DNA from 2 places in the Exiguobacterium sp. s80 genome. Region 1 is predicted to be linked to the other one. Evidence: predicted binding sites of a transcription regulator. Region 1 holds the regulator's gene; the other holds the start of a gene.

Region 1 (4,431 bases):
ACTTTGCCGTCGACGCCCCAAGCGATCGTCGTCAAGAGTCCGTGGTCTGAAGAAACGGCTTTTTCGCCCGTATTCATCAACATGAAGCAACCTGTACCGTATGTGTTTTTCCCTTCGCCCGGTTCAAAGCACGTTTGACCGAACAAGGCAGCTTGTTGGTCACCGGCGATGCCGGCGATTGGAACTTCGAAGCCGAAGAAGTGATACGGGACTGTGTTGTCGTAGACTTCACTTGATTGACGGACTTCTGGCAACATCGATTTAGGGACTGTCAGGATTTCAAGTAACTCGTCATCCCATTGTTGTTCGTAAATGTTGTACATGAGTGTCCGTGAGGCATTCGTGTAGTCTGTGATATGTGTTTTTCCACCTGAGAGCTTCCAGACGAGCCACGTATCGATTGTACCGAAGAGCAGTTCCCCGTTCTCTGCTTGCTCACGTGCACCATCGACGTTATCTAGAATCCATTTGACTTTTGTTCCTGAGAAGTAGGCATCGATGAGTAAGCCAGTTTTATCGCGGAATTTTTGATTGAGTCCTTGTTCTTTTAGCTCATCACAAATGTCGGCCGTTTGACGCGATTGCCAGACAAGGGCATGATAAACTGGTTTTCCCGTTTCCTTGTTCCAGACGACTGTCGTTTCACGTTGGTTCGTAATTCCGATGCTCGCGATTTGACTCGGTTTGATGTCAGCCGTTCCGAGTGCATCCGCCATGACTGCTAAAATCGAACCCCAGATTTCATTTGCATCATGCTCGACCCAGCCTGGTTGTGGGAAGTATTGTTTGAATTCACGTTGAGCAGAGTTGACGATTTGACCATCATGATCGAAAATGATGGCGCGTGAGCTTGTCGTTCCTTGGTCGAGTGCTAAAATATACTTGTTTTCCATCTGTGAGTCCCCCTTGAATAGTTAAGATACCTAATGCTCAATCAAAATAGCAGTTGATAGATGAAGACGGCGATTGCGCCTCCGATGATTGGTCCGACAATCGGAATCCATGAGTAACCCCAGTCTGATGATCCCTTACCCGGAATCGGTAAGATCGCGTGGGCGATACGTGGACCAAGGTCACGGGCAGGGTTGATTGCATAACCCGTCGTACCACCGAGCGAAAGACCGATGACGACTACGAGGAGACCGACGATCAATGGATTGAGTCCGTCTGCAAACGTATTCGCTCCAAGCGCCAAGATACCAAAGACGAGAACGAATGTCCCGATGATCTCAGATACTAAGTTTGATCCCGTATGACGGATTGCTGGACCTGTCGCGAAGACACCGAGTTTTGCGGCTTGATCTTCTGTCGCTTCAAAATGTTTCATGTAATGAAGCCAAACGAGTACTGCGCCAAGGAATGCTCCGACAAGTTGAGCAGCGATATAGATAGGTACATCTGCCCACGGTAAGTCAGAATTGAGCGCGAGCGACAAAGTAACCGCTGGGTTCAAGTGGGCACCACTGGATGCCGCGACGTAAACACCGGTCATAACGGCGAGACCCCAAGCGAGCGTGATGACAATCCAGCCACCATTTTCAGACTTGGTTTTCTTCAGAACGACACCGGCGACGACGCCATCCCCGAGTAGGACGAGAATCAATGTTCCCATCATCTCACTAATAAAATTACTCATGCAAAAACCCTCCCTTTGGATTAAAGCGAATAGTGCCTTTCTATTTAAACCTAACCCGAATTGATAACGTTTTCAATACAAATAATTGAAATATAGGAATCGAAATTTTCAATATTTAGGTTTAAAAAAATTAGAATTGGATAATAAAAAGACTTTTTCCATGATTGAATGGAAAAAGTCAGGATCGACGTTTTTTTCGTTTCTTTTTAGGGCGGAACCAACTACTCGTATGATCAAGGATGATATGAATCGTACTTGCGGTCATCACACCGATAATAAAAGCAGGCATGACGTCAATCAATGAGTCGACCGTGCTTGCTTGGATGATTTCACTATAGAAGGCTAAAAAGAGTAGCGGAATCAATAAAGCGGCACTGTAGAGTAGGCGGATGACATCTCCGATGATTAAGCCATGCGACCAGATGGAGCGGTGCGGCATAATTTTAACGTATGGCATCCAAAGGACACGCAAAGGGCCAAAACGATAGTAAGGTTCCGATTTTAAGTCTAAGTCGGGCGAAAGCCATAAGGTCCCGACGGCGATTCCGACAGCGGTCGGGAGCCAATCCGTTTGGTTCGTTGCGACCGAATAAACAACATATCCCGTTAGGGCAACGGAGTTGACCGTATCATGTACATTTCCAGAAGGCATGAAAAAAGACCAGCTTAGCTGGTCCCTCTCTTAGTGAATCGTCCGGTAAACGCCGATGACCTTGCCAAGAATCGACACGTTATCGAAATACATCGGGTCCATCGAGTCATTTTCTGGTTGAAGACGTACCTGTTGATCTTCTAAGAAGAACCGTTTGACTGTCGCTTCACTATCTTCGGTCATCGCAACGACAATCTCCCCGTTTTCTGCTGTGTTTTGTTGACGCACGATAACACGATCGCCATCAAGAATACCTGCATTAATCATCGATTCGCCATCAATCGTCAACATAAAGACGGTTTCATTTCCTACATAATGTGCAGGGAGTGGGAAATGCTCTTCTATGTTTTCAATCGCAGTGATCGGAAGTCCGGCAGTTACCTTGCCGATAACGGGGACATGGACGATCGCTTCGTTGATTTCTTCAGGTTTATCAAGCAATATTTCAATCGCGCGTGGTTTCGTCGGGTCACGGCGAATCAGTCCACGTTTTTCTAGACGATCCAAATGACCGTGTACCGTTGAGCTTGAAGCAAGACCAACAGCTTCACCAATTTCGCGAACTGAAGGTGGATAGCCCTTTAACTTCACTTCAGCGATGATGTAGTCAAGGATTTCTTGTTGACGTTTAGACATTTTCCGCATACGAATTGCCACCTCTTTCCGGATTGGTTTTTTTAGGATTTAGGAATATATGTTTCTAGAATTACTATAACATAGAACAAATGAGCGCACAAACAATTGTTCGATGTTTTTGTATTGACCGAACACTGGTTCTGTGTTTATTATAGATTATGCGAACAATTGTTCCGAGAACATTTATTCTAATAACCTATTTGGAGGGATTCATGATGATTCATTCTATTCGTACTCATGCCTTTTCAATTCTGTTTTATACGCTCAGTTTTGCTTTCATTCTTTTTCTTTTAACACCACGACCGGATGAAAAGGTCCACCGATTACTTACGGCGTCAGTCACGGTAGATGAGAACGTAACAGTCGAACAAGTAGCTGAAGTCTACAATGATGGTTCGATGACGAATCAAGAATACATCGACTGGCTGATCAAGAACAATGAGCTCGAAACAAAACATGTCATTTCGAAAGACAAAATCGTTGTACCAATCGCACAACAATGACAGAATATAAAAGTTGTTGAATGAACGAACAGGGGTGTGAGGTACGATGAAAGTAGTAATCTACTGTCGCGTCTCGACGGAAAAAGAAGCACAAGAGAGCTCACTGGAGCGGCAAAGAGCAGAACTGTCGGGACTCGCTTTAACAAAAGGATTTGAAATCATAGATATCATCGTCGAAAAAGAAAGTGGCTATGATGTAGAGCGAGAAGGGATGTTGACCGTTCTTGATTATGTAACGCGTCATCTGGTGGAAGCGGTGCTCGTGACGGACGATACACGAATCGGACGAGGAAACGCCAAAATCGCGATTTTGCATACGTTCAAAAAACATGATGTCCAGTTGATGACGATGGAGTCAGACGGTGAATACAAACTGGCAGATGCGGAAGCGATGGTCCTCGAAATCGTTTCACTCGTTGAGGAATACCAGCGTAAGCTCCACAATGCAAAAATCGCACGCGGCATGCGACGGGCTGTCGATAATGGTTTTAGACCCGAACAAAATCTCAATCGGCAAGGCGAGAATGCCGGCCGCAGTCGAAAGGAAGTCCCGATTGAAGAAATCGTTCGATTACGTGAACTTGGTTTGACGTTTGCTGACATCGCGACGACCTTACGCGGCATGGGGCATGATATTTCGAAAGCGACGGTCAATCGGCGTTATCTTGAATATAAAGAAGTTGTCCAGTCTTATGAATGAAAGCAGGTGTTGTGTCATCTTGACGCGACAAACTTGCTTTTTTTTTTCGGGTCTTTTACAGTAAGGTTACTATTAAAGTGCTCCACGTTGAGTCAAAGAGAAAGAGGGATATTATGTTATCACAAGAACAACTCGATCGAATTAATGAACTTGCCAATAAATCAAAAGTCGAACCGTTAACGGAAGCTGAGACGGCGGAACAAAAAGAATTAAGAACGGCCTATTTAGAAGCATTTCGTGGTTCGTTCAAAAATCAAATGATGGGCATCAAAATCGTTGATGAAGAAGGAACGGATGTTACGCC
Region 2 (4,431 bases), on a different contig from region 1:
CGGTACCTTTAAAGAACAAGGAATGTTAAACGGGTATTACGTCGATGTCCTGGCCATGGAAAAAATTCTCCCTAAACCGGACCAATGATGTTTTGGATTAAAGGTTCGGCAAGTCGGGAATATGAGACGAGGAAGATTCGTACAAGAAAGGAAGATTGCCTGTGAACATCCAGCAAATTCGAAATGCGACACTCGTCTTGACCTATGCCAACCAAGTTTTTTTAATTGATCCTTTTCTCGGTGAAAAGGGTTCGCTTCCTCCGTTCGACCATACACCGAACACCCACCGCAACCCCCTTGTCGACTTACCGGTCGATGTCTCGACCTTACTCGACCCGGATGCCGTCTTCGTGACACATCTTCACGCCGATCATTTCGATGAGGCCGCAAAACAATTGTTACCGAAGACGGTTCCGCTCTATGCTCAAAACGCGACGGACGCCTCTGTCATTAAAGAGGGCGGTTTCACCGACGTTCAGCCGTTCGACCAGGGTGTGACACTCCGTGATGTCAAAGTTTTCCGCACGAACGGTCAACACGGCGTCGGCGAAATCGGAAAACGGATGGGACACGTATCCGGTCTCGTCTTTACACATCCCGATGAGCCGACGCTCTATATCGCCGGTGATACGATTTGGTGTGACGACGTCGATTCTGCGATTGATACCTATGCACCGGACGTCATCGTCGTCAATAGTGGTGCCGCCCAGTTCCAGACCGGTGAACCGATCACGATGTCGGAACGTGATTTATTAGCGGTCCACGCGGCAGCGGCTGAAGCGACGATCATCGTCTCGCATCTCGAAGCTGTCAATCACTGCCTGCTCCGCCGCGATATGATCGCTGACTTTTTAGCAGCAAATCATCTCTCCGCTCACTTTTTGATTCCGGACGACGGCGAGACGCTCTCCTTTTAAGTCTCTCCTTCGAGAGTCGTACGAATACAAAAAAACCGGACGTTTTCCGTTTCCCTAAAAGGAAGAGGAACAGCGTCCGGTTTTTTCATGTTCATTCTTGCGGAATGACAAGACCGAGTAATCGGGCAAATGCGATTGCTTGTCCTTCCGTCACGATCGCCCCTGTCAAAAAGCGTGGATCAATCGTAATCCCCGAGACGTCCGCTTGTCGCAAATCGAGTCCTTTTAACGGAGTTTCAACCCACTGGCTTTCCATCAATTCAACATCCTCAAAACGTAAATCGATGAGTTTCCCTTCGAAGAATTGTGTCTCCCGCATCGCCGTCTGCTCGAACGTTACTTGTCGGAGCGATGTCCGAATCACTTGTAAGTAATTCGCCTGGCATGCTTTTACCGTGACATGATCAAGCGTCGTTTCTTCTAATTGAACCCCCGTCAGGCGGCAGTCCTGAAACAGAACGCGATGAAAACGACTGTCACGGAACTGACAACCCGTCAAATCGCACTGCTCAAACCGGACATTTTCAAATGACGCGCGATCAAACACGAGACCCGCAAATGAGACATTCCGAAAACAGACTTGATTGGCATCGATCCGCTCCGTCAGCTCGATGGGTAACGTTTCTTTTTCATACATCATTTGATACAAGTACGGATCATCGATTTCGATTTCTGCAAATGTTTCGACTGCTAAATTATTCGGGACATCCGGTAGATGGATCATCGGTTTTTTCTTCATTCTCTCCCAACCCTTCTTCTTCTCAGTCCTTAGTGTACCAAACCTGTTACCTAAATATGACTCAAGAGGATGATCTCTAAAGTCATGCCGCGCTCTAAAAAGTGATGACATGTACACTCTTTTTCAATTTTTGATTTGAGACACTTTGAGACCGTGCTAGAATCAACATAAATAAAATAAGAACAAACGTTCTAAAAGGAGTGATTTTCGTGTCTTCTGATGCGGACTTTCCAAACCAACGTATTTTTTGCGTGGATAGTGTCTCTTTTTATGCCAGTTGCGAGTGCCATTACCGAAATCTACCACCATTAACAACAAAATTAGCCGTCGTTTCCGATTTAAAACGGAGCGGCTCCGTCATTTTAGCGGCGAGCCCTGCTTTAAAGGCCCTTGGTATCAAAACGGCAAGTCGTCTCTACCAGATTGAACAACTCCCGTACAAGGAACGAAAGCAGATTCACCTCGTCGAACCACGCATGTTATGCTACATGAAAACGTCGATTCGTGTCCTCGATGTGCTCCATCAATTCGGACCACCGGAAGCAATCCGGGTATACTCGATTGACGAAAGTTTCATCGACATGACGGGAACGGAGCACCTCTTCGGTACGGATTTTGAAGCTGCTAACCAATTACAGTCAGCCATCCTGGAACAAACCGGCATTCACGTCCGAATCGGGATTGGTCCTAATAACGTCATCGCGAAACTTGCCCTTGATTTACTCGGGAAAAAACAGAGCATTGCGCGTTGTGGTTATGCTGATGTCCCCCGTCTCTTACATGACTTTCCCGTTCGCAAGATGTGGGGGATCGGTCATCAAATGGAGCACCATCTGAATCAATTAGGCATCGAGACGATCGGCGATTTGGCGGCCGCACCATTAGAAACACTACACGAACGTTTTGGTGTCATCGGTGCCGAACTTTGGCATCATGCATGGGGCATCGATCAATCTCCGACGACGATTGATCCGACCGCTTTATTTCGTCCGGCATCATCCCGACAGAAGACGATTGGTCATGGCGTGACACTAATGCGTGATTATTACGAATACGACCAGATTCGGCTGGTCTTAAGTGAGCTCGCAAGCGATGTCGCAGCCCGCGTCCGCTTTTCCAATCAACTTGGATGGACGGTTCACTTAGGTGTCCGTTACTCGAGACATATCGTCCGGGCAGGGTTTTCAAAGCAACTCCGTATCCCTTATCCGACTTCAGACGAACGGATTATCCTGCGGCATATCCTTCAGCTGTTCGAGCCGAACTGGCTCGAACACGAACCGATTCGTTTTTTGTCCGTCTCGCTCGGTCAACTTGTCCCCGACCAAGGTGCACTGCAACTGTCGTTGTTCGAAGACAATACCCGTGTTTGGAAACGCAAACGCTTGTTAAAGGCAATCGATCATGTCAACGTCCGTTACGGGAAGGGAACCATCCGCCTCGCTGTTTCTTTTCTTGATACAAGTGTCGCCAAGCGCCGCCTCCGCTTCGTCGGTGGTCATCCGGGAGGTGACGGCAATGACACGGTATCGTGACCGTGGCAATTTAAAATGGATTCCGTTTTTGATGCCGGAGTACATTCAACTGTTGCGCGACTATTATAAAGATACGCATCGTTTAACACTACCGCCCATCGATGAACAACTTCAAGAATCATGGCAATTCATCCTCGAAGAAGCATTAATGGAAGGAAAAGAACTTGAAATCACGTATTATAAGGAAGGAAGCTATATCACACTGACCGGATTCATCGAACGAATCGAGCGCGAACGAGGACTTCTGTACGTCCGGAGTCAAAATTCGATCGAAATTCCCCTGATGCGACTAGTTCGGATTGAAAACGGGTAGGAGTGAAAGTGGGCTTCAATAATGCACTTATCTCTTGAATTATGATTTGAAAGAAGGAATGTTTGTATGTTTGAATGGTTTACTTCACTCCCCGTCGTGATCCAGGCATTACTCGCCGGGATGATGACATGGGGCTTGACCGCACTTGGGGCGGCACTTGTTTTCGTCTTTACGACAATTGAAAAAAAGGTCATGAATATGATGCTCGGCTTCGCCGCCGGTGTCATGATCGCTGCGTCCTTTTGGTCACTGCTCGCTCCGGCGATTGAATTTACGGAACAGGATGGTGGCATCGCCTGGCTTCCGGCTGCAATCGGATTTTTAGCAGGTGGCTTCTTCGTTCGCTTACTCGACTTCGTAACACCACATTTACACTTATCCGCACCACTTGAAAATGCAGAAGGCCCTTCGACCGGTCTTAAAAAGGCAACTCTGCTCTTTTTAGCGATCACCTTACACAACATCCCGGAAGGTCTAGCAATCGGTGTCGCTTTTGGTGCTGCTGCGTTAAATATGGACGGGGCGACAGTCGCTGGTGCTTTGACGCTCGCACTCGGAATCGGAATTCAAAATATGCCGGAAGGTGCTGCCTTATCGATTCCGCTTCGTGGTGAAGGCATGTCACGCCGTCGCGCTTTCAATTACGGTCAAATGTCCGCCATTGTTGAACCGATTGCGGCAATGATCGGGGCGGCTGCCGTTTTCTTCATTCAACCGTTACTGCCTTACGCACTCGCCTTTGCAGCCGGCGCGATGATTTTTGTTGTCGTTGAGGAATTGATTCCTGAATCACAAGCTGAAAACGGCTCGGATTTAGCGACACTCGGTCTAATGGTCGGCTTTACCGTCATGATGATTCTTGATGTCGCCTTAGGCTAAAAACAAACTGATTGAACAAAAAAAAACTCCTTCATCGCCGGTGAAGGA

The links. Region 1 encodes LexA, which represses DNA repair genes until DNA is damaged. Its sites were predicted from a motif close to CGAACATATGTTCG; they were not measured.
Positions count from the first base shown of each region.
Region 2: a site for LexA is predicted at 1,836-1,849, ahead of KNP94_RS16135 (Y-family DNA polymerase). Genes of this name have one in related genera too.

Region 1 is NZ_JACSMP010000001.1:440,857-445,287, forward strand. It holds gene glpK (glycerol kinase GlpK) at 1-893, opposite strand, end outside; gene KNP94_RS02240 (MIP/aquaporin family protein) at 935-1,636, opposite strand; gene KNP94_RS02245 (metal-binding protein) at 1,815-2,288, opposite strand; gene lexA (transcriptional repressor LexA) at 2,319-2,933, opposite strand; gene yneA (cell division suppressor protein YneA) at 3,140-3,427, shown strand; gene KNP94_RS02260 (YneB family resolvase-like protein) at 3,474-4,127, shown strand; gene KNP94_RS02265 (DUF896 domain-containing protein) at 4,241-4,431, shown strand, end outside.
Region 2 is NZ_JACSMP010000006.1:21,288-25,718, forward strand. It holds gene KNP94_RS11230 (arsinothricin resistance N-acetyltransferase ArsN1 family A) at 1-88, shown strand, start outside; gene KNP94_RS11235 (MBL fold metallo-hydrolase) at 162-917, shown strand; gene KNP94_RS11240 (pentapeptide repeat-containing protein) at 1,009-1,656, opposite strand; gene KNP94_RS16135 (Y-family DNA polymerase) at 1,866-3,191, shown strand; gene KNP94_RS11250 (YolD-like family protein) at 3,175-3,504, shown strand; gene KNP94_RS11255 (ZIP family metal transporter) at 3,571-4,383, shown strand.